One region of the Anoxybacillus sp. EFIL genome, then DNA from elsewhere that is predicted to be linked to it. Evidence: riboswitches for the same ligand, from Rfam matches in the RefSeq annotation. Region 1 holds a riboswitch; each other region holds the start of a gene.
The links. Region 1 has a riboswitch for cobalamin ahead of metE (5-methyltetrahydropteroyltriglutamate--homocysteine S-methyltransferase). Riboswitches for the same ligand answer to the same signal wherever they lie in the genome.
Positions count from the first base shown of each region.

Region 2: another riboswitch for cobalamin. It lies ahead of ES017_RS03220 (ribonucleoside-diphosphate reductase subunit alpha); the one in region 1 lies ahead of metE (5-methyltetrahydropteroyltriglutamate--homocysteine S-methyltransferase).
Region 3: another riboswitch for cobalamin. It lies ahead of ES017_RS02740 ((2Fe-2S) ferredoxin domain-containing protein); the one in region 1 lies ahead of metE (5-methyltetrahydropteroyltriglutamate--homocysteine S-methyltransferase).

Region 1 covers NZ_SDLH01000011.1:952-7,583, reverse strand. The annotation lists gene ES017_RS13580 (hypothetical protein) at 1-494, opposite strand, end outside; gene ES017_RS13575 (RHS repeat-associated core domain-containing protein) at 449-1,588, opposite strand; partial or broken gene tnpC (IS66 family transposase) at 1,681-3,111, shown strand; cobalamin riboswitch at 3,358-3,547, shown strand; gene metE (5-methyltetrahydropteroyltriglutamate--homocysteine S-methyltransferase) at 3,690-5,966, shown strand; gene ES017_RS13560 (acyl-CoA thioesterase) at 5,957-6,397, shown strand; gene ES017_RS13555 (MFS transporter) at 6,540-6,632, opposite strand, start outside.
Region 2 covers NZ_SDLH01000002.1:24,001-30,632, reverse strand. The annotation lists gene ES017_RS03230 (cytochrome ubiquinol oxidase subunit I) at 33-1,361, shown strand; gene ES017_RS03225 (cytochrome d ubiquinol oxidase subunit II) at 1,376-2,413, shown strand; cobalamin riboswitch at 2,508-2,708, shown strand; gene ES017_RS03220 (ribonucleoside-diphosphate reductase subunit alpha) at 2,820-5,099, shown strand; gene ES017_RS03215 (flavodoxin domain-containing protein) at 5,111-5,602, shown strand; gene ES017_RS03210 (ribonucleotide-diphosphate reductase subunit beta) at 5,556-6,593, shown strand; gene ES017_RS03205 (hypothetical protein) at 6,621-6,632, opposite strand, start outside.
Region 3 covers NZ_SDLH01000001.1:529,477-536,108, forward strand. The annotation lists gene cobJ (precorrin-3B C(17)-methyltransferase) at 1-1,479, opposite strand, end outside; gene ES017_RS02720 (energy-coupling factor ABC transporter ATP-binding protein) at 1,486-2,265, opposite strand; gene ES017_RS02725 (CbiQ family ECF transporter T component) at 2,249-2,971, opposite strand; gene ES017_RS02730 (energy-coupling factor ABC transporter substrate-binding protein) at 2,964-3,230, opposite strand; gene ES017_RS02735 (energy-coupling factor ABC transporter permease) at 3,227-3,979, opposite strand; gene ES017_RS02740 ((2Fe-2S) ferredoxin domain-containing protein) at 3,976-4,338, opposite strand; cobalamin riboswitch at 4,484-4,665, opposite strand; gene ES017_RS02745 (LacI family DNA-binding transcriptional regulator) at 4,748-5,782, opposite strand; gene ES017_RS02750 (glycoside hydrolase family 31 protein) at 5,799-6,632, opposite strand, start outside.

The DNA.
Region 1 (6,632 bases):
ACTGTGTTCCATGCTGGTTCGTTACCTTTTGACGTCGGCTTATAGACATCGTCACCAACTTTCCACCCTTTAGAAACATTACCCGTACCCTTAGAACGTAAATTAACTCCTATATTATCTCCTGAAGCTGGTTTAGTAAGTCTAGGAGTCCCCTTCCTAGGTGTTGATTTTCTATGACCAGACGGCTTATAACCCCATGTTTGTGAGTATCGCTTGGATTGTAATTTGCTTTTCCTCGTTTTCTTAACGGATACTGCAACGAATTTTTTCGCTTTCTTCATTTTCTTGCCGTATTTTACGGCTTTTATGCCCCATTTCACCGCTCCAGCACCTGGAATAAAGTTGCTGGCGATACTCGCTGCAGCCCCAGCTTTATGGTACCATTTTGATTTTGGACTTTTCAACGTCCGAATATCGTCGCCGATCGCAATATTATACCCTTTCTTCGCTAATTTTTTCGTCGCCTTCCAGCCGCGCTGTAACCATTTCGGCAAGTGGCCATCCGGGGGTCGATATTGTTGATGGGGTCGCCGTCAGCATATAAATAACGGTTCAAGGAAGTCGGTTCCGTTTCTTCTCCTTCGTATTCGTCAGGAATAATAAAACGGCCTGTCTTTGGATCGTAATCGCGCCAGCCCATTACATACATACCGGAATCTGGATCGTACCATACACCGTATTTTCCAACATATCGATATGGGTTGGCTTCCGCAACCTCTAAGTTTCCGGTGATGCTGATCACGTTCCCCCACTCGTCATAATCGTAAGAGGCAACAATGTTCCCTGCTGCATCCGTTAACGCAATAACGTCTCCCCGTACATTAAACTGATAATAATATACTGCATCCTTATATCGGAAGCTCAGTAGGTTTCCATCTGAATCCTTGTAGAAACTTGCAGTAGTATCTTGTCCGCCGTCTATCTGTTTCGTAATAGTGAAAATTTCACCGTTTGTGTCTCTATGATAATGATAGTGTGTATGGCCAACGGTTTTGGATAGACGGTTGCCATCTTGGTCGTACTCGTAAATGATATTCTTGACCACATTGCCATCTACCGTAGTGCGAATGCTGATGAGCTGGTCGTCACTATTGTACCCGTAATCAATAACGGTTTTCTTTGTGCCTTCCACTGTGATTGCCTTCGCCAGCATTCCATTAGGATGGAACGTATAGTCAGTTGTACGGATTAACGCCCCAGTTTGATCGTTATAATCTTTTCTTTGCTTAATCCGATTTCCTGTCATATACGTATATTCTGATTTTAGTTTCCCAGTTGTTAAATTCTCGACCTTTACAATATTACCGTTAGAATCATACGTATATTTCAACTTTGTACCGTTTGTTTCTACTGTTTCCAGATAGCCGTTTGGAGCATACGTATACTTTTTCTTAACCTGCCCCTTTTCGGTGACTTGTGCAATTTGTTCCGTATCCGTATATCCGTATTGGTAATCAATCACTGTTGCGCCGTTAATGTTAACACCCTTGATTGTAGAGACTTTCGACCCACCATTGTAAGTAAAAGAAGTTGTAATCCCCGGTGCCGTTACTTTTGCAAGCGAATCATCTACATAGTATTCATACATAGTAACTATTCAGCCACATCATAAAGTGAGCTGAATAGTTTTTGTTTTGTTTGTCTATGATGTGAATCATGATAGACAAGGAGGTGAATCGAATGTTGACGGTACAACAAGCTGTATTTACGGTTGAAAGCTTAATCGTCAAAGTCCAACAACAAAAACAGCTCATTCATCAACTCATTCAAGAAAATGAGCACTTGCGTCAAGACATCAAACAACTACGTAAAGAGAATGAACAACTCAAGGATCGCATTCAAGAGTTGGAAGCACACACGAAAAAACAGCTCCAATAGCCATTTGCCCCATCTTCTGACCGGTTTCACCCAACACGTTCTTCTTGTGAGCCATCTGGCCAAAAGCCTGGTGGACAAGAGGGACATCGTGGCACGACGCTTCGTCCAGTCGAACATCCGCATCATCGCGTCGTCCATCGTGTGACGACGTGCCAAGGATGTAGGGCGTCTTTGCATGAGGTGAAATCATTGAAAATCGACATCCGTCAAGTATTCGATCTCCCTCTGATGATAATCGAAGTGACCCAACACGAACGTGAAGTGAAATCATGCCCCCATTGCCAAAGGGTTCAACCAGCGGAGTTTCCGCCCTATGTAACAAACGATGTACCATACGGTCCACGGCTCGCTGCATTTGTGGTGTATAGGCATGAGATTCAACTCATCCCCTACAAGCGTTTGAGCCAAATGATAGAAGAGCTCTATCAACACCCCATCAGCACAGGGCTCCTTGTCAACATGCTCCAACGAGGGCATGACACCCTTCAACCGAATGTGGACATCATCGAAGCCGCTTTGCTTGATTCGGCCCTTTTGCATGTCGATGAGACGAGTCTGTGCATCGATGGAAAAAAGGCATGGGTTCATGTGGCCTGTACCCACACATATACATATCTGGCCCCTCATGCCTCACGTGGCAAGAAAGCGACCGATGAAATCGGGATTCTTCCTCGGTATAAGGGGACGATGATGCATTTGGCACATACCCGAGATACAAGGAAGCCACCCATGCACTTTGTCATGTCCATCATTTGCGTGACTTGAAAGGGTTGATGGAACAAGGGCGTGCATGGGGAAGGCACATGACCACGTTTCTCTTAACGGCGAAACAGGCTATCGAGCAACATGGCGGTGCTCTTTGTGAGGAGAAGCGACACGTTAGGAGCGGGTGTATGACCGAATAGTGGAGAAAGCACAATGCCAATTGGAAGTCCCCCTCTTCCGAAAAAAGCGCTCGCCTTTGTTCGACGGCTTTAAAAGCGAAAGGAAGAAGCGTTGCGCTTTTTGCGTGAAGCCCACGTTCCATTCGACAACAACCAAGCCGAGCGAGATCTTCGCATGGTGAAAGTCAAAGAAAACATTTCGAGCACATTCCACAAAGAAGCGTTCGCCCAGTCGTTTTGCATCACCCGAAGCATCGTGTCCACGCTCATGAAACACGACAAACATGTTTGGAACTCGTTCTGTCTTCTGTTGATAGGCGAAACGATGGACCACATTCTTTCCACCTAGGGCATTTTCGTGGATAAGGAATGCCCTTTTTGTGCTGGGCTTCTTTACACACTAGCATTAGGGTGAATAGTTACAAAAAATCAATACTTTTTCATATGAATTTACTAATAAAATATCAATATTAACTTAAAAGAAAAATATAACCATTAACTACGGCGTTACATCTCTCAAAACCATCCACATGAAAAAAATATTTCAGTTGAAAAAAACAAAAAGTTCGTTTATTCTGAATTTTATACAACAACATAATAAGTTCACGCAACAGGTGGTTCACAGATGCTGTGAATCTTAAAAGGGAAGTTTGGTGAAAATCCAACACGGTCGCGCCACTGTGATGCAGAGCTGTTTATCACAATCCACTGTTTCATGCGAAATGGGAAGGAGATAAACAGCGATGAAGCTAAGTCAGGAGACCTGCCTGTTGTATGCACTTACGACCTACGCGTCATAGGGAGGAGTGAGGACATATGATCTTGAGGCACTTCATGTATCTCAATACGAGCTAGCTATGCCCTCCTTCTGTTTGGAAGAGGGCTTTTTCGCTTGATTGGGGATATAAATAACTGGAGGTGCTTAACTTGTTCATCCGTAGTTCAAATGTAGGGTATCCGCGCATTGGTGAGAAAAGAGAATGGAAAAAAGCGTTAGAATCTTTTTGGAATGGGCAAATCAACGAACAGCAATTCATAGAAACGATGGAACACATTCGACTTGATTCGATTCGTAAACAAGTAGAGAAAGGAATCGACCTCATTCCAATCGGAGATTTTTCTTTATACGATCACGTGTTAGATACAGCATTTATGTTCGGGTATATTCCAGAGCGATTTCAACAAATAGACAATGCACTCGAACAATATTTTGCGATGGCACGCGGCACAAATGGACAACATGCGCTTGAAATGACGAAATGGTTTAATACAAATTACCATTACATCGTGCCTGAAATCGGGCAAACGAAGCCGAAATTAGTAGAAAATCGGCTATTAAAAGAATACAAACTAATAAAAGAAACATTCCATATTGAAACAAAACCTGTATTGCTTGGACCGATTACATTTCTTTTGCTTTCTAAACAATACGAACGAAATGAGTGGCGTAAACATCTCGCCCAGTTAGTTCCAGTTTATGTGGAATTATTCAAACAACTAAGCGAAGCGGGCGTGTCATTCGTACAAATCGATGAACCGATTCTCGTTCAACATATAGATAACGACATAGTCGATGCATTTCGTGATGTATATGAAGTTTTTCATCGCGATGTACCAAATATAAACCTTATTTTACAAACATATTTTGATAGCGTATCGCATTATCGTGAAATCGTTGCTTTACCTGTCGCAGGCATTGGGCTTGATTTCGTGCATGACGATGGCGAAAACGTAAAACATATAAACATACACGGATTTCCAAAAGATAAAATATTAGTTGCTGGGATTGTAGACGGTCGCAATGTATGGAAAAGCTCGCTTGCACAAAAAGCAACGCTCCTTCATCATTTAGCAGGCGTTGCTGAACAACTCATCATTCAACCGTCTTGCAGCTTACTGCACGTCCCTGTCACGACAAAACATGAACATGCCTTGCCAACGGAACTTGTCAGCACGCTATCTTTCGCTGATGAGAAATTAGATGAGATACGTATACTTACAGAACATATGAAAGGAAACGCAACAATCGACGAGCTAATCAAATACGATGAACAAACAAACGCTTATTTCACTAAGTTCCGCAAACAACAAGAACAAACAAACGACATCACTACCGTTCCGTTAAGCGGAACACCTTACAACGAAAGAAAAAAAGCACAACAAGCACATTTGCAGCTTCCACTTTTGCCGACAACGACGATTGGCAGCTTCCCGCAAACAAACGACGTGCGCCAAGCTCGAATGAAGTGGAAAAAAGGCGAATGGAACGACAAGCAATACAAGTCGTTTATAAAGAATGAAATTGCAAAATGGATCAAGATTCAAGAGCAGCTACAACTTGATGTACTTGTTCACGGTGAATTTGAACGCACAGACATGGTTGAATTTTTCGGGGAAAAATTACAAGGGATGGCATGCACGACAAACGGTTGGGTGCAATCATACGGATCGCGTTGTGTTCGTCCACCTATTATTTTCAGCCATATTGCCTACCAACAACCGATGACCGTAGAAGAAACCGTGTATGCTCAGTCGCTGACGAATAAACCTGTCAAAGGAATGCTGACAGGTCCTGTAACCATTTTAAACTGGTCGTTCGTTCGCGACGATATTTCACGAAAACATGTGCTGATGCAGCTCGCCCTCGCCATTCGTGAGGAAGTATTGCAGTTAGAAAAGGAAGGCATACGCATCATTCAAGTCGATGAGCCAGCGTTACGGGAAGGATTGCCGCTCAAAAAAGAGAAACATGCATCATATTGGGAAGATGCCGTTATGGCGTTTCGCCTCGCTACTTCATCGGTGAAAGAGGAAACGCAAATTCATACACATATGTGCTATTCCCAGTTTGAACATATGATGCATATCATTGATGAACTTGACGCGGATGTCATCTCCATTGAATCATCGCGAAGCCACGGTGAACTTGTTTCATCATTCGAGACATATGAGTATCAAAAGGAAATTGGCTTAGGGGTGTATGACATTCATAGTCCGCGCATTCCGACAAAAGAAGAAATAAGTGAGCAAATCGAACGGGCACTTCGCGTTCTTCGTCCAGAACAATTTTGGGTCAATCCCGATTGTGGATTAAAAACACGAAAAGAAAAAGAAGCTATCGATGCACTCAAGGCGATGGTGGAAGCCGCACACGAATATCGCAAGCGACTCTTGGCTTACGGAGGGATGAAAGCATGGAAGTGAGCGTCGAGCAGTCGAAAACGATTCAAACACGGCTCGTATTGCCTTCTGATACGAACCATCTCGGCACAATTTTTGGCGGTACGGTTTTAGCGTATATTGATGAAATTGCGGCAATATCCGCCATGCGCCATGCACGAAAAGCAGTCGTCACCGTTTCGATCGACAAAGTTGATTTCATTTCGTCCGCGAAAGTAGGCGATATTTTGAAACTCGAATCATTCGTCTACTCGACCGGACGCACATCCATGAAAGTATTCGTCAAAGTCGAAACAGAAGATTTATTTACAGGCGAACATCACTTAACAACCACATGCTTTTTAACAATGGTCGCCATCGATCAAAACAAAAAACCGATCCCTGTTCCAAAAGTCATCATTAGCGAACAGGAGGAACAAATCGTACAACTGTATCAGCAAAACAATAAGGTATAAATGTTTATACCCATGGCGCTAGTTGAGAGCTAGTGTCATGGGTTATATTCATTTGTTTATCCATGCCAATGCCGATAATATGAGAATCATCGTGATTATTTTGACGAACAGGCTCTTTAAGTCTATTTTTTTATTTTTTATGTTAGCGAATTTGCTCATCTACAGTAATAGGAGTTTTATCATGGATTTTAGGTACTACCCAGTAAATAATAATTGCTGGGAATAGAAAAATGGC
Region 2 (6,632 bases), on a different contig from region 1:
GACAATGTATGGAAAGGGATGAACATTTCGGTATGGATCACGTATTAACAGCAAGAACGTTATTTGGCACAACGATGGCGTTTCATATTATTTTTGCGACGCTTGGGGTCGGTATCCCGCTTATGATTTTATTGGCCGAGCTACTATATCAAAAAACGAAAGACAATGACTATGCCCTTATGGCAAATCGTTGGACAAAAGCGCTCGCTATTTTGCTTGGCGTAGCGATTCCGTCTGGTACTATCGCAGGAGTACAACTTTCACTTTTATGGCCAGGCTTTATGGAAGTGGTCGGTAAAGTGATGGCGCTGCCGTTTCAAATCGAGATTTATGCGTTTTTCGTCGAAGCGTTATTTTTATCTATTTACGTATACGCAGCTGACCGCATTTCCCCAACGATGCGCATCATCAGCTTGACGCTTGTTGCCATCGGAGCAGCCGCTTCTGCCATTTTAATTACGAACGTTCACGCTTTTGAAGGAACACCGACAGGCTTTCGTATCGAAAATGGGCAAATTGTTGACGTTAATCCGTGGGAAGCATTTTTTAATCCAAGCTTTGCCGTCACAGCAACACACGTCGTTTTGTCAGCGTATATGACAGGTGCGTTTACGATCGCTTCAATCGCAGCATATCACATGTTGAAAAATAGACACCATGAACGCATCCAACTTTTTCATAAAAAAGCGCTCATGCTCGGTTTAACAGTTGGCGGCGTATTTTCTTTACTAACAGCCATAAACGGGCACGAATCGGCTCAACTTCTTCATGAATATCAACCAGAAAAATTAGCTGCTGCTGAAGGATTGTTTGAAACACAGTCGCACGCCCCGCTCGTCATCGGCGGTTTTACAGATCGCGAAACACAAACAGTCAAATGGGGAATTGAAATTCCATGGTTGCTTAGCTTTTTAGCAGGCAATCGTTTCGATACCGTCGTTGTCGGGTTAAATGATTTTCCAGAAGAATGGTGGCCACCGTTGTTTGTCCATACACTTTTTAATGCAATGGTCGGAATTGGCATGTTTCTTCTCCTTCTTTCGATTGTCGGATTCGTTTGGCATCGCATAAGAAAACAACACATATTTCCGAACTGGTTTATGTGGACAGTTGTTGCTGCTGGACCGCTCGCTCTTCTCGGCATTGAATTTGGCTGGATTTTTGCTTGCACAGGGAGACAGCCTTGGGTCATTTATCGCATGATGACAACGGCAGAAGCTGTAACACAATCAACAAATTTAGGAACGCTTTTTCTTCTGTTTACGTCCATTTACGTATTTTTACTCATCGCGGTCGTGCTCGTCTTGCGCTCGTATTTCCGCCGCCATCCGATTGAACAACACTTATCTACGCACATGTAGAAAGGAGCAAGATGATGACAGATGAATTAATTGCCATTTCAATTTTATGGGGATTTATTTTTATTTACGCGGTCATGGCGACAATGGACTTTGGAGCAGGGTTTTGGTCAATGGTATATATCAATCGTCCACAAACGAAAGCAACGAAAATCGCAAACCGATATTTGTCGCCGACATGGGAAGTGACGAACGTCTTTATCGTTGCCATCGTCGTGGCGCTCGTCAGCTTTTTTCCTGGAGCAACGTTTATGCTTGGAACCATTTTACTTATCCCGGGAAGCATTATTTTACTTTTGCTTACTGTACGTAGTGCGTTCCTCGTCTTTTCGCACGTTGCTCCTAAATATGAAAAAGTGCTCGTTTACATTTCTGGCATAAGCGGTTTGCTTATTCCAGCGTTTTTAATTAGCGTGTTGCCAATTACACATGGGTCTTTTGTTGAAACAATGAATGGTGTCAGTCGTCTTCGGCTCGATCGCCTATTTACAAGCCCACATGAATATGCATTTATCGCCTTTGCGATTACAAGTACACTCTTTCTTTCGTCGCTTTTATTAGCAGACTACTCAAACGAAGCAAATGAAATCGAAGCGTATACGATTTATCGCCGCGATGCGCTCATCATCGGTCCGTTCGCTTTGCTCTCCTCTATTCTCATTATGGTCACGATGCGAAATGAAGCGCGTTGGCTATATGACGGAATGATTGCACGTTGGCCGTGGCTTGCCGCTTCTGTCATGTTATTTCTTTTAGCTGGTGGGGCGCTTTTTCTCCCATCATGGAAAAAGAAAAACGGACGCGGAATGCCACGCCTTGCGGTTGTAGCCATCGTCTTGCAATATTTTTGTGCAAGTTACGCATACGGAAAAGCTCATTTACCGTATATGATTTATCCGAATGTGACAATCGAATCCGGATTTACGCATCCGAATACGTTTCGTGCTCTTTTTGTGACGTATATCGTTGGCTTTGCAATTTTATTTCCAGGTTTCATTTATTTTTGGCGGCTGTTTATGAAAGACCGGCGCTATTTAGCAAATGATGAAAAATAATGATTGCAAATGTTGAAATTTTTCGTTATAGTTTTAAACGTAAACCTTTTTTATACAACATATTGTGATGAATAAACAAAACAACAACTATATATTGAAACCGACAAGTGAAGGTGTCCGAACGGACTTAATAGGGAATCTGGTGCGAATCCAGAGCTGTCCCCGCAACTGTGTGCGCAGACGAAATGGAAACAACACCACTGTATATGTCAGCTTTTCAGGCGCATATATGGGAAGGAATCCAAAGTAGGAAGAAGCGCGAGTCAGGAGACCTGCCTTCCTTGTATCGTTTCATATTCTTCGGGGATTGAGAAGATGAAACGATGGTGAAAGCATGCCTTTTTCCATCGTTTCATCCGCTCAACGAGAGCGGATGTTTTTATTTTTTTAGGGGAAGGGATGTTATATGGTGTACATAAAACAACAAACAGAAGTAAATGAAGAAACAATCCGCACATTATTGTTTCCTATTTTCAAAGACTTTCCGCACTTAGCGAGCGAGCGATACATCGAACGTACTGTCCGAGCACTTGCCCATACGCAGCGATACAACGATATGATGAATAAACTCATTTTAAATGCGCTTGATGAAATCACAGTAGAACAGCCGGATTGGACGTTTGTTGCAGCTCGTCTTTATTTGCAACAGCTATACGACGAAGCAGCTAAAAATCGCGGCTATGATGTATCCGACACATATCGCTACTTTTATGAATTGCAAACAATGCTTGTCGATCTCGGCATTTACGACTCGTTTTTACTGGAACGATATACGAAAAAAGAGCTCCAAGAAGCGGGCACATGGATTGATGTGAAAAAAGACGAGCTATTTACATACATCGGGTTAAAAACGCTCGTTGACCGCTATTTAGCGAAAGGGTATAGCGGCGAAATTTACGAACTGCCGCAAGAGCGCTTTTTAACGATTGCTTTAACATTAATGGCATATGAACATCCGACAAAACGAATGGCACTAGCGAAAGAAGCGTATTGGGCGTTATCTAATCAATATATGACCGTCGCTACGCCAACTTACGCAAACGCTGGGAAGTCATATGGTCAATTGTCGAGTTGTTTTATTGATACAGTAGACGATAGTTTAATTGGCATTTATGAGTCGAATACAGATGTCGCTCGTCTATCAAAAGGCGGGGGAGGAATTGGCGTATATTTAGGAAAAATTCGTGCGCGCAATTCCGATATTAAAGGATTTAAAGGCGTCTCCTCTGGCGTCATTCCTTGGATGCGCCAATTAAACAATACCGCTGTATCGGTTGACCAACTCGGTACGCGACAAGGAAGCATCGCGGTATATTTAGACGTTTGGCATAAAGACATTTTCTCGTTTTTAGACGCGAAGCTAAACAACGGCGATGAACGAACAAAAGCTCATGATTTATTTTACGGCGTATGCATTCCTGACTTATTTATGGAACAAGTCGAAAAGCGTGGCGATTGGTATTTATTTGACCCACATGAAGTGAAAAAAGTAATGGGATGGAAAGATAAAAATGGAAACCCATTAGGATTGGAAGACTTTTATGATGAAGAACGCGGAGCTGGTTCGTTCCGTGAAAAATATGAGGAGTGTGTGAATCATCCAGCGTTAAGTAAAGAGCGTGTTCCTGCTATCGAAATTATGAAACGAATATTAAAGTCTCAGTTAGAAACGGGCACGCCTTATATGTTCTATCGTGATGAAGCGAATCGCATGAACCCGAATAAACACGCAGGCATGATTTATTCTAGCAATTTATGTACAGAAATTATGCAAAACATGAGCCCAACGATCGTCACAAAAGAATATACAGAAGATGGAGAGATTATCGTTCATAAAAAACCGGGCGACTTTGTCGTTTGCAACTTATCGAGCATTCATTTAGCACGCGCTGTACAAGATGATGTGTTAGAACGGCTAATCCCGATTCAAGTGCGCATGCTCGATAACGTTATCGACTTAAACGAAAAACGAATTGAAGTGTTGCAAGCTGTCATCACAAATAAAAAATATCGTGCCATCGGCTTAGGAGCATTTTCTTGGCATCATTTATTAGCGTTAAAAGGGATCAAATGGAACAGCGAAGAAAGTGTACAACTTGCTGATCGGTTGTTCGAGAAAATTGCTTACCTCACGATCAAAGCGAGCATGGAACTTGCGAAAGAAAAAGGAGCATATCCAGCATTTGAAGGCTCCGATTGGCACACAGGAAAATACTTTGGGCTTCGTGGATATTCCTCCCATGATGAGTTAGACTGGGATGGATTGAAGAAGCAAGTCATGCAATATGGTATGCGTAATGGCTATTTAATGGCGCCTGCACCAAACGCTTCCACATCCGTTTTAGCAAACGGAACGGCATCGTGCGACCCTGTCTTTAACCGTTTATACTTTGAAGAAAAGAAAAATTATAAAATTCCTGTGACCGTCCCTGATTTAAACGCAAAAACGTTTTGGTTTTACGATAACGCCTATGAAGTGGATCAAAAGATGAGCATTCGTCAAAATGCAGCAAGACAAAAACATGTCGATCAATCGTTAAGTTTTAATCTATATGTATATAACACGATCAAAGCGAAAGACTTGCTTGACTTGCATCTCACCGCATGGAAAGAGCGGTTAAAATCGACGTATTACGTGCGTAGTACCGCAGTAACGATTGAAGAATGCGACGTTTGTTCATCGTAGGGGGATAAAAAATGAACGTGCTTATTTGTTATACATCGAAAACAGGGAACACAAAAGAAGTCGCACTGTTAATAGAAGAAGCTTTTTGCTCATCCGGACATGCAGTGAAAACGATCAATGTTGAACATATGTTTGCGATCGAATCGCTCATTCATGAAGCACAACTTCTTTTATTCGGTTCATATACGTGGGGAAATGGACAACTTCCGGATGAAATGAGAAGGTTACTTCGTTTTCTTATTAAAGAGCGAAACCTTTCTTTGCCTCCTGTTGCGCTGTTTGGTACAGGAGATCAAATGTGGCCATACTATTGCCGCGCTGTCGATGAAATGGCGTACCATTTACGAAAAGTGACGACGGTGCTCGGCACGTTAAAAATTGAACAATCCCCGCGCGGCCATCAACAACATTTGCCGGCTGTTTTCGTCCACCAACTACTCAAGGAGGTTGAACGTTTTGTTATTGACGAAAGTAAAATTGCTCGAGCCGTCGCATCCAAATAAAGCAACAAGCATTATTAACGGAAAAGCAAGCGGCATTTTAAACTGGAACGATATTAAATATAGCCATTTTTATGATATATACAAAATGTTGCTCGGCAACTTTTGGACGCCGTTTGAAATTAACATGTCTGATGATATTAAACAATGGCATCATTTAAGTGAGCGGGAACGCGATGCATTTTTACACATTATCGGGTTGCTTTCGATTTTAGACTCTGTGCAACCGAACTTTATCGGAGCGATGAAAGAATACATTACCGATCCGAGCGTCAAAGCGATTTTTTCGATTATCGAACAACAAGAAGTCGTCCATAATCAGTCGTACTCGTATGTGCTTGCGTCTATTGAGAAACTATCCGAGCAAAACCGTGCCTTTGAAATGGCGCGCACGAATCCGCACATTTATAAGCGAAACGAACACGTCATTCGCGTATACGAAGCGTTTCGTGAACGACCAACTGTTGAAACGTTTTGCCGTGCCCTTGTCGCTTCGCTCGTCTTAGAAGGAATTAATTTTTATTCCGGGTTTGCCTTTTTTTACAACTTAGCGCGAAATCAAAAGATGCTGAAAACATCAACGATGATTAGCTATATTAATAAAGACGAACTATGCCATAGCTACTTCATTTCCCAACTCGTACGCGCTGTATTATGGGAAAATCCTCATTTGGACGAAGACGGATCGTTTTCAGTATGGATATATGATTACATCGATGAAGCGATTCGTTATGAAACAGAATGGTCGCGCTTTGTGTTGCGCGACATTGATGGCATTGATGTAATTGAAATGGAGAAATATATCGAATATCTCGGAAACAAACGGCTGCGCATGCTTGGCTTAGAAGACCGTTACGATGCGGATGAAAACGCTATGCCTTGGATTCGCGCCTTTAGCGATGAAAATGTGAACTTAGGCAAAACTGACTTTTTCGAAGCTCGTCCACGTTCATACACGAAAACAACGGATATTAATGGATTTGACGAATTGTAAAAAAACCGGGTGATTGACCCGGTTTTTTTACAACAAGCG
Region 3 (6,632 bases), on a different contig from region 1:
GTAAACAAAGCCACCGACTTCCCTTTTTCGTTCAAAAAATTTATGAAAACGTTCGTTTGCATATCCTTCTTCTTTGTATTGCTCAATAATACGTGCAATCGTGGCAACAATGTCATCAGGGTGAATTCCTTCAGCAACAAGCTGACCCGGATGAGCGTTTCTTCCCACTGTTTTTCCTCCTAAAAATAAATCAAATGCCCCTTTTCGATAAACGACGCCAATATCTTCATTTACTGCACCGTAACACGCCATACCGCACCCATTAAATCCGAGACGTAACTCTTTCGGCAAAGACGTCCCACCAAATTGCTTGTACAACTGTTCAGCATAAGGAATAGCATCTTTTTTCTCCCCGTCGCAAAAATCGCACGCTTTCATCACAAGCACATCTCCCACTGGCGCAACCGTTAATCCTGCTGCTAAAAAAGATGCAATGACTTCATCCGGCCTCTCTGTTTCCATTGTCACCTTCAAATAATGATCAGGAGTATACACAATCGTCCCTCGTTCCCCAACGATGCGTGCAATGTTCGTCATTTGTTGTGGTGTCAACGTTTTGTTTGCCACTCCCGGACTAACCGCTACTTCTAACCGTTCCATCTTTTTTGGAGACGTCACTTTTTCATATGCTTCTTCCGCTAATGTGCGCACGTTCGCGAGCGCCCACGGTTCCGCTTCTGGTCGTAACCGTTCATGCGGCTTTAACGGTTGGACAGCACTTGATAGCGTATATTTTCGCTCGTAACCGCGCGGGGTAATCATCAAACCATCATGAACGAATGTAGAAGAGTTTCCGATAATAACAGTCGTTAGCATACCAATCTCATGTTGTAACATATCTCCTAAATTTGTAATGACGACATGTTGCCGCTCGCGATACGCGCTTTTAACAAGTCCAACTGGCGTATTTGGCGAGCGATACGTTAATAAAATGCGCTGCGCCTCAACGATTTGTTGCGTACGGCGGCCACTTTTTGGATTGTATAGCGCAATGACAAAATCCGCTGCGGCAGCCGCTTCAATTCTTTTCGCAATCATATGCCACGGAGTTAAATGGTCGCTTAAGCTAATCGTACATGCATCGTGCATAATCGGCGCCCCTAACAAAGCAGCGCAAGAATGAATCGCTGAAATACCTGGAATAATTTCCACCCCTACTCCTGTTTCTTTTTTCCATCCTTTTTCAATTAACACTTCATAAACGAGTCCCGCCATCCCATAAAGTCCAGCATCTCCGCTTGAAATGACAGCTACCTTTTTGCCGCGCTCCGCTTGCTTGATCGCCTCTTGGGCTCTTCCTACTTCTTCCGTCATTCCGGTACAAATGACTTCTTTTCCATGAATGAGATCCTTCACTAAATCAACATACGTTTTATAGCCGACGATGACATCGCTTTCCGCTATCGCCTCACGTGCCCGTTTCGTCATATGATCCACACTTCCCGGTCCAAAGCCAACAACAAACAGTTTTCCTGCCATACATTTTCACCCCTTTTTCCATCGTTCAATCCATTGCGCGAATTGTTGTTCAGTATACGTTTTCTTCTCATACTCCCATATGCGTAAAAGAAGCGGTAATGGGAAATGAAGTTCACGAAATATATTCGTTTGCGTAAATACAAAGGCGGGTGTTCCGTGCAAAACGATGCGCCCGTCATGCATGACAAACACTTCGTCCGCCCACTGCCAAACAAAATCGAGATCATGTGTAATAACGACAAGCGTCGTACCTGCTTCGTGCAACTCATTTAATTTACTGATTAAGCGCTCGCTTTGCAAACCGTCTAAATAAGCAGAAGGCTCATCGACAATAAGTAAGCGAGGTTGCGGAGCCATAGCTACCGCAAGCGATAACCATTTTTTTTGTCCAAGACTTAAGTGGTGAATCGGTATATCTCTCCATCGATGAAGTGAAAACTGCTCCATCACTTCATCCATCCGCTCACGATTTGATTCCAAACTAATCGCCAGTTCTTCTTCAATGGTCGGAGCTAAAAATTGGTGTTCTGGGTTTTGAAAAACGACGCCGACATGTTGTCGTAACTCGCGCCTTAACCGCCGATCTTCTACCTTTTTTCCTTCCCAATACACGTCTCCTCTCGTCGGACGGTAAATGCCGTTTGCATGAAGGAGCCATGTCGTTTTTCCACAACCATTTTTCCCAATTAACGCATATTTTTTCCCACGCTCAATCGTAAGCGATACACCTTTTAGCACATATGCGCCGTTTTGGTACGTATAATGAACATCATGAAACGTTAACATATAAGCCCTCCATCATAAGTAAAACAACGAGCCACACACATGTTTCGATCACATATTTTCGCGGCAATTGTTCGTCCGCACAGATCGGAAAAACAAATGATACGTTCCTCGCCTCTTGTGCAATGATCGTTGCTTCATATTCGCGCATCGTTTGGCGAAACAGTTGTGCAACAGCAAGTGAAGCGAGGTGCCAGCTTCGTTCACCATTTTTTGTTCGCACCGTCATAAACAAATGCATCGCTGCTTTTTCTAACACGAAAATGAAGCGATACGTCAACAACAATAGCTCAATAAATGCTTTAGGAACGTGCCATTTACTTAATGCATGAGCAATACGAAAAAATGGCGTTGTGATCGCGAGAAAAAAGAGAGTAAACGAACTTGCCAATGCTCGCAAGCAAATCGTCGCCGCTTGCGCCATATTTTCACTGACAAAATGAATCGTACGATCAACTGTAAAAAGAAGGGGAACACAGCTTCCGATAATGATGAGCCCCATGATGATAAAAAAGCGAACACAAACACGCCAAGGTAAGCGCGCATGATAAAGAAGCCAGACGAATAGCCAAACGATAATAATACAGCGAACGACATTCGTTCCACATAATGCCCATATGAGCAACATACACGTAAGCGTCAATTTAAATGTGACATTTAATTTAGCAAGCTTGTTTCGATAAGCCCATTCATCAAGCCAACTAACCATTTCGCTTTCGCCCTTTATACAGTCCGATAATATATCCAATCACTCCAGCACCAAGCGCTGCTTGTACCGAAAACAGCAACGTCTCTACCTCACCGCCCGGCGGCTCAAATAAAACATCAAACCACGGTTCATATTGTGGAGAGATTTGTTGAATCATTTTTTCCGCAAGCGTATCAGCCCCAGCAAACTCCGTATTTTTCACAATAAATAGCGGCAACACGATCAACAATGCGGCAATGAACAACAATAGACGATTCATTTAAAAAACACTCCCCTCTCCTCTAACAAATCTAACTCTCGCTTCGAGTACGTATGCAAAAAGTTCCATACGACGACGGTAAGAAGTCCTTCCGTAATCGCAAGTGGTAATTGTGTCACCGCAAAAATGGAAGCGAATTTCAAAAATGCGCCCCATACGCCGCTCGTTACATCTGGAAATGCTAGAGCGAGTTGAAACGACGTCATAACGTATGTCGCCAAATTAGCCATCATCGCCGCTAAAAAGACAGACATACGCAACGATATTCCACACTTTTTACATAGAACGAACAAGCCGTACGCAACAAACGGGCCAACAACCGCCATCGAAAATGCATTCGCCCCAAGCGTCGTCAAGCCACCATGCGCAAGCAAAAGCGCTTGAAACAATAATACTGCTGTACCAATGACCGTCATCATAAACGGGCCAAATAAAAGCGCCCCAAATCCTGTCCCTGTCGGATGCGAGCTACTTCCCGTCACCGATGGAATTTTTAATGCTGAGAGAACAAATGTAAACGCCGTCGCAAGCGCAAGAAGTAGTTTCGCCTCTGGCTTTTGTTTCATGAGGCGCGTCATTGTACGCAAACCAATAAAGAAAAACGGTAAAAATAGCAACCACCAAACGAGAGCCCATTGCCAAGGTAAAAACCCTTCCATAATGTGCATCGCATATACAGAAGGCGAGAGTGCAAATAAAATATAGACAGTAAGGCACACGCTAACGAACAAAAACAACGATTTCTTCACTTCTCCTTCCCCCTTGTCGCCACGCTATATTCAGGCATAACAAAACCTTCATCATATGTGTACGTCACATATTCATGCAATACTTCACCATCACGTACATGTTTTCGGACAATGTCCCGCGCAACTTGTTCATCGATCGTACGATACCAAACACCTTCTGGATACACGATGACCACACATGCATCTTCACAGCGACCGTTGCACCTCGTCCGCGTCGTATGCACGTAAGCATGTAGTTGAAGTTGATCAATTTCATCACGAATGGCTTGCGTCACCTCTTCTCCCCGTTTTCGCATGCAGCTTGCTCCATTGCAAATAAGTACATGATGTTTCGTTCCTTGCAAATTCCACGTTGCCATATATCGTCGCTCCTTTTTTTCAAAATAAAAAGCACCTCTAGGCAGAGGTGCAGAAAAAACGAAAGATTCAAAAAATAGAGCATACGCCACTAAGCATATATAACGTCCATCGTTCCCGCACGTCTCCCTATATTCCCGTAGGCAGCCGACGTATCGCAAGCAGGCAGGTCTCCTGGCTTAGGTTCATCATTTCGCTGCGCCTTCCCAAAAAATCAGTGGCACGTTGCAGCGAAACTCCCCATCACAGTGGCGGGTACCGCGACGGCTTTGCACCGTTCTTCCCTTTTAAGCATACAAACGTATGCACCGTACTTGCTCATCATATATACGTTTTCAAAGAACATGGTGTTAATCATATGATACACCATTTTTTTCTTCTTGCCTATCCTGTTTACAAAAAAGAGCCTCCCTATCGAGGAGGCGCTTTGTAGTAATCGCACGAAAATCGTTTCACGATCGTATGTGGAATAATGATTCGCTTAATCGGCTCATTTGGGTTTTCGATTTGTTGAATTAAATTTCTTGCTGCTTCAAAGCCAAGTTGGAAAATGTTAATGTCTACCGATGTAAGCGGTGGACGAGAAATTTCCGATAAAAGTACGTTGTTAAAACTGACGATCGATACATCTCCCGGCACGCTTAATCCCATTTCAGCAAGCGTATTTAATACCCCAAGAGCCATTAAATCGTCGGCGACAACGAGCGCAGTTGGCGGTTCAGCAAGTGAAAGCAACTCTTTCATCGCCTCTTGTCCGCCTTCTTTTAAAAATTCTTCATGCACAATGTAATCTTTACGATATACAAGACCTGCAGATTTTAACGCTTTTTCATAACCGCGCAAACGATCCATCGTTACAATGAGATTGACGTTTCCACCGACAAACGCGATGCGCTCATGACCGAGTTCAATTAAATATTCTGTCGCCTCACGCGCCGCCCGAACGTTATCGTTATCAACGTGCGTAATCTCCTCTGCTTTTTTATGCGGTTTTCCAATGACAACAAACGGCACATCTTCTTTCTGTAAATACGCCATAATTTTATCGTTCGCACGCGAATACAGCAAAATGACACCATCGACGCGCTTTCCTTGCACCATATGCACGACCCCGTCGTAAATTTCCGCTTCCGTTTCCCCTGTCGATAACTGCAACGCATATTGCCGATCATGCACCGCTTTACTAATGCCGCGAATAACTTCTGGGAAAAACGGGTTTTGAAACGCTTTATCAGCTGAGCTCGGCATGACGAGCCCGATCACTTGCGTCGACTTATTCGCCAAACTGCGCGCGATGAAATTCGGATGATAGCCAAGCTCTTTCATTGCCTCGCGCACTTTTTTCTTCGTTTTTTCGCTAATGCGCGGGCTATCTGCGATGACGCGGGAAACGGTCGATGGCGCCACATTCGCTCGCTTCGCTACATCTTTAATCGTTACTGTCATAAAAATCCCCCATCTCTTACAAAACAATTGACGCTTCCTCTATCGCCCGTTGTTCACCGTTGACAACGACCGTTGACGGTACGTCTCCAACGAACACGACACGCAACTGCCAAGTTGGTTCGTACGCCCCTTCTGTTTCTACTTCGAAATAAACGGTATCATCCAAAAACGTCGCACGAATATGCATGTGTACATACTCTCCTTTTTCATATGCAAACGTCGTACCGTCATCATCATAAAGCGTATATGTCGATGTCCCTTCCTTCATTGTATACACATATAATGTCAACTGTTCATCCTTAATGAACGTCGATAGCTTCGCTTTAGCGTGAGCGATCATCGCCCCTTCTTTCACATATATCGGCAAACGATCAAGCGGTGCTTCGACAATATACCGCTGACCACCTTCAAACTTTTCTTTCGTCCAATAATCAACCCAACGTCCTTCTGGGAAGTACACGATACGATGCGCTGTATACGGACGCATCACCGGAGCGACCATTACTTCATTTCCAACCATAAATTGATCTGAGATGTTCCACGTTTCGCGATCGTTCGGATATTCCATCATCAGCGGGCGCATCATTGGCACACCTGTTTGATGCGCTTCAAAGCATAACGAATATAAGTGAGGCAACCATTCGTATCGCAATTCAATATATCGTTTTATGATTTGTTCATATGTTTCCCCAAACGCCCACGGTTCTTGCCGTGCAAAACCGATCGCACAATGATTGCGGAAATATGGGAAAAATGCCCCAACTTGCGTCCATCGAACGAGCAGTTCTCCATTCGCATCATGGGCAAATCCGCCGACATCTGCCCCGCAAAACGCCACTGCGGATAACCC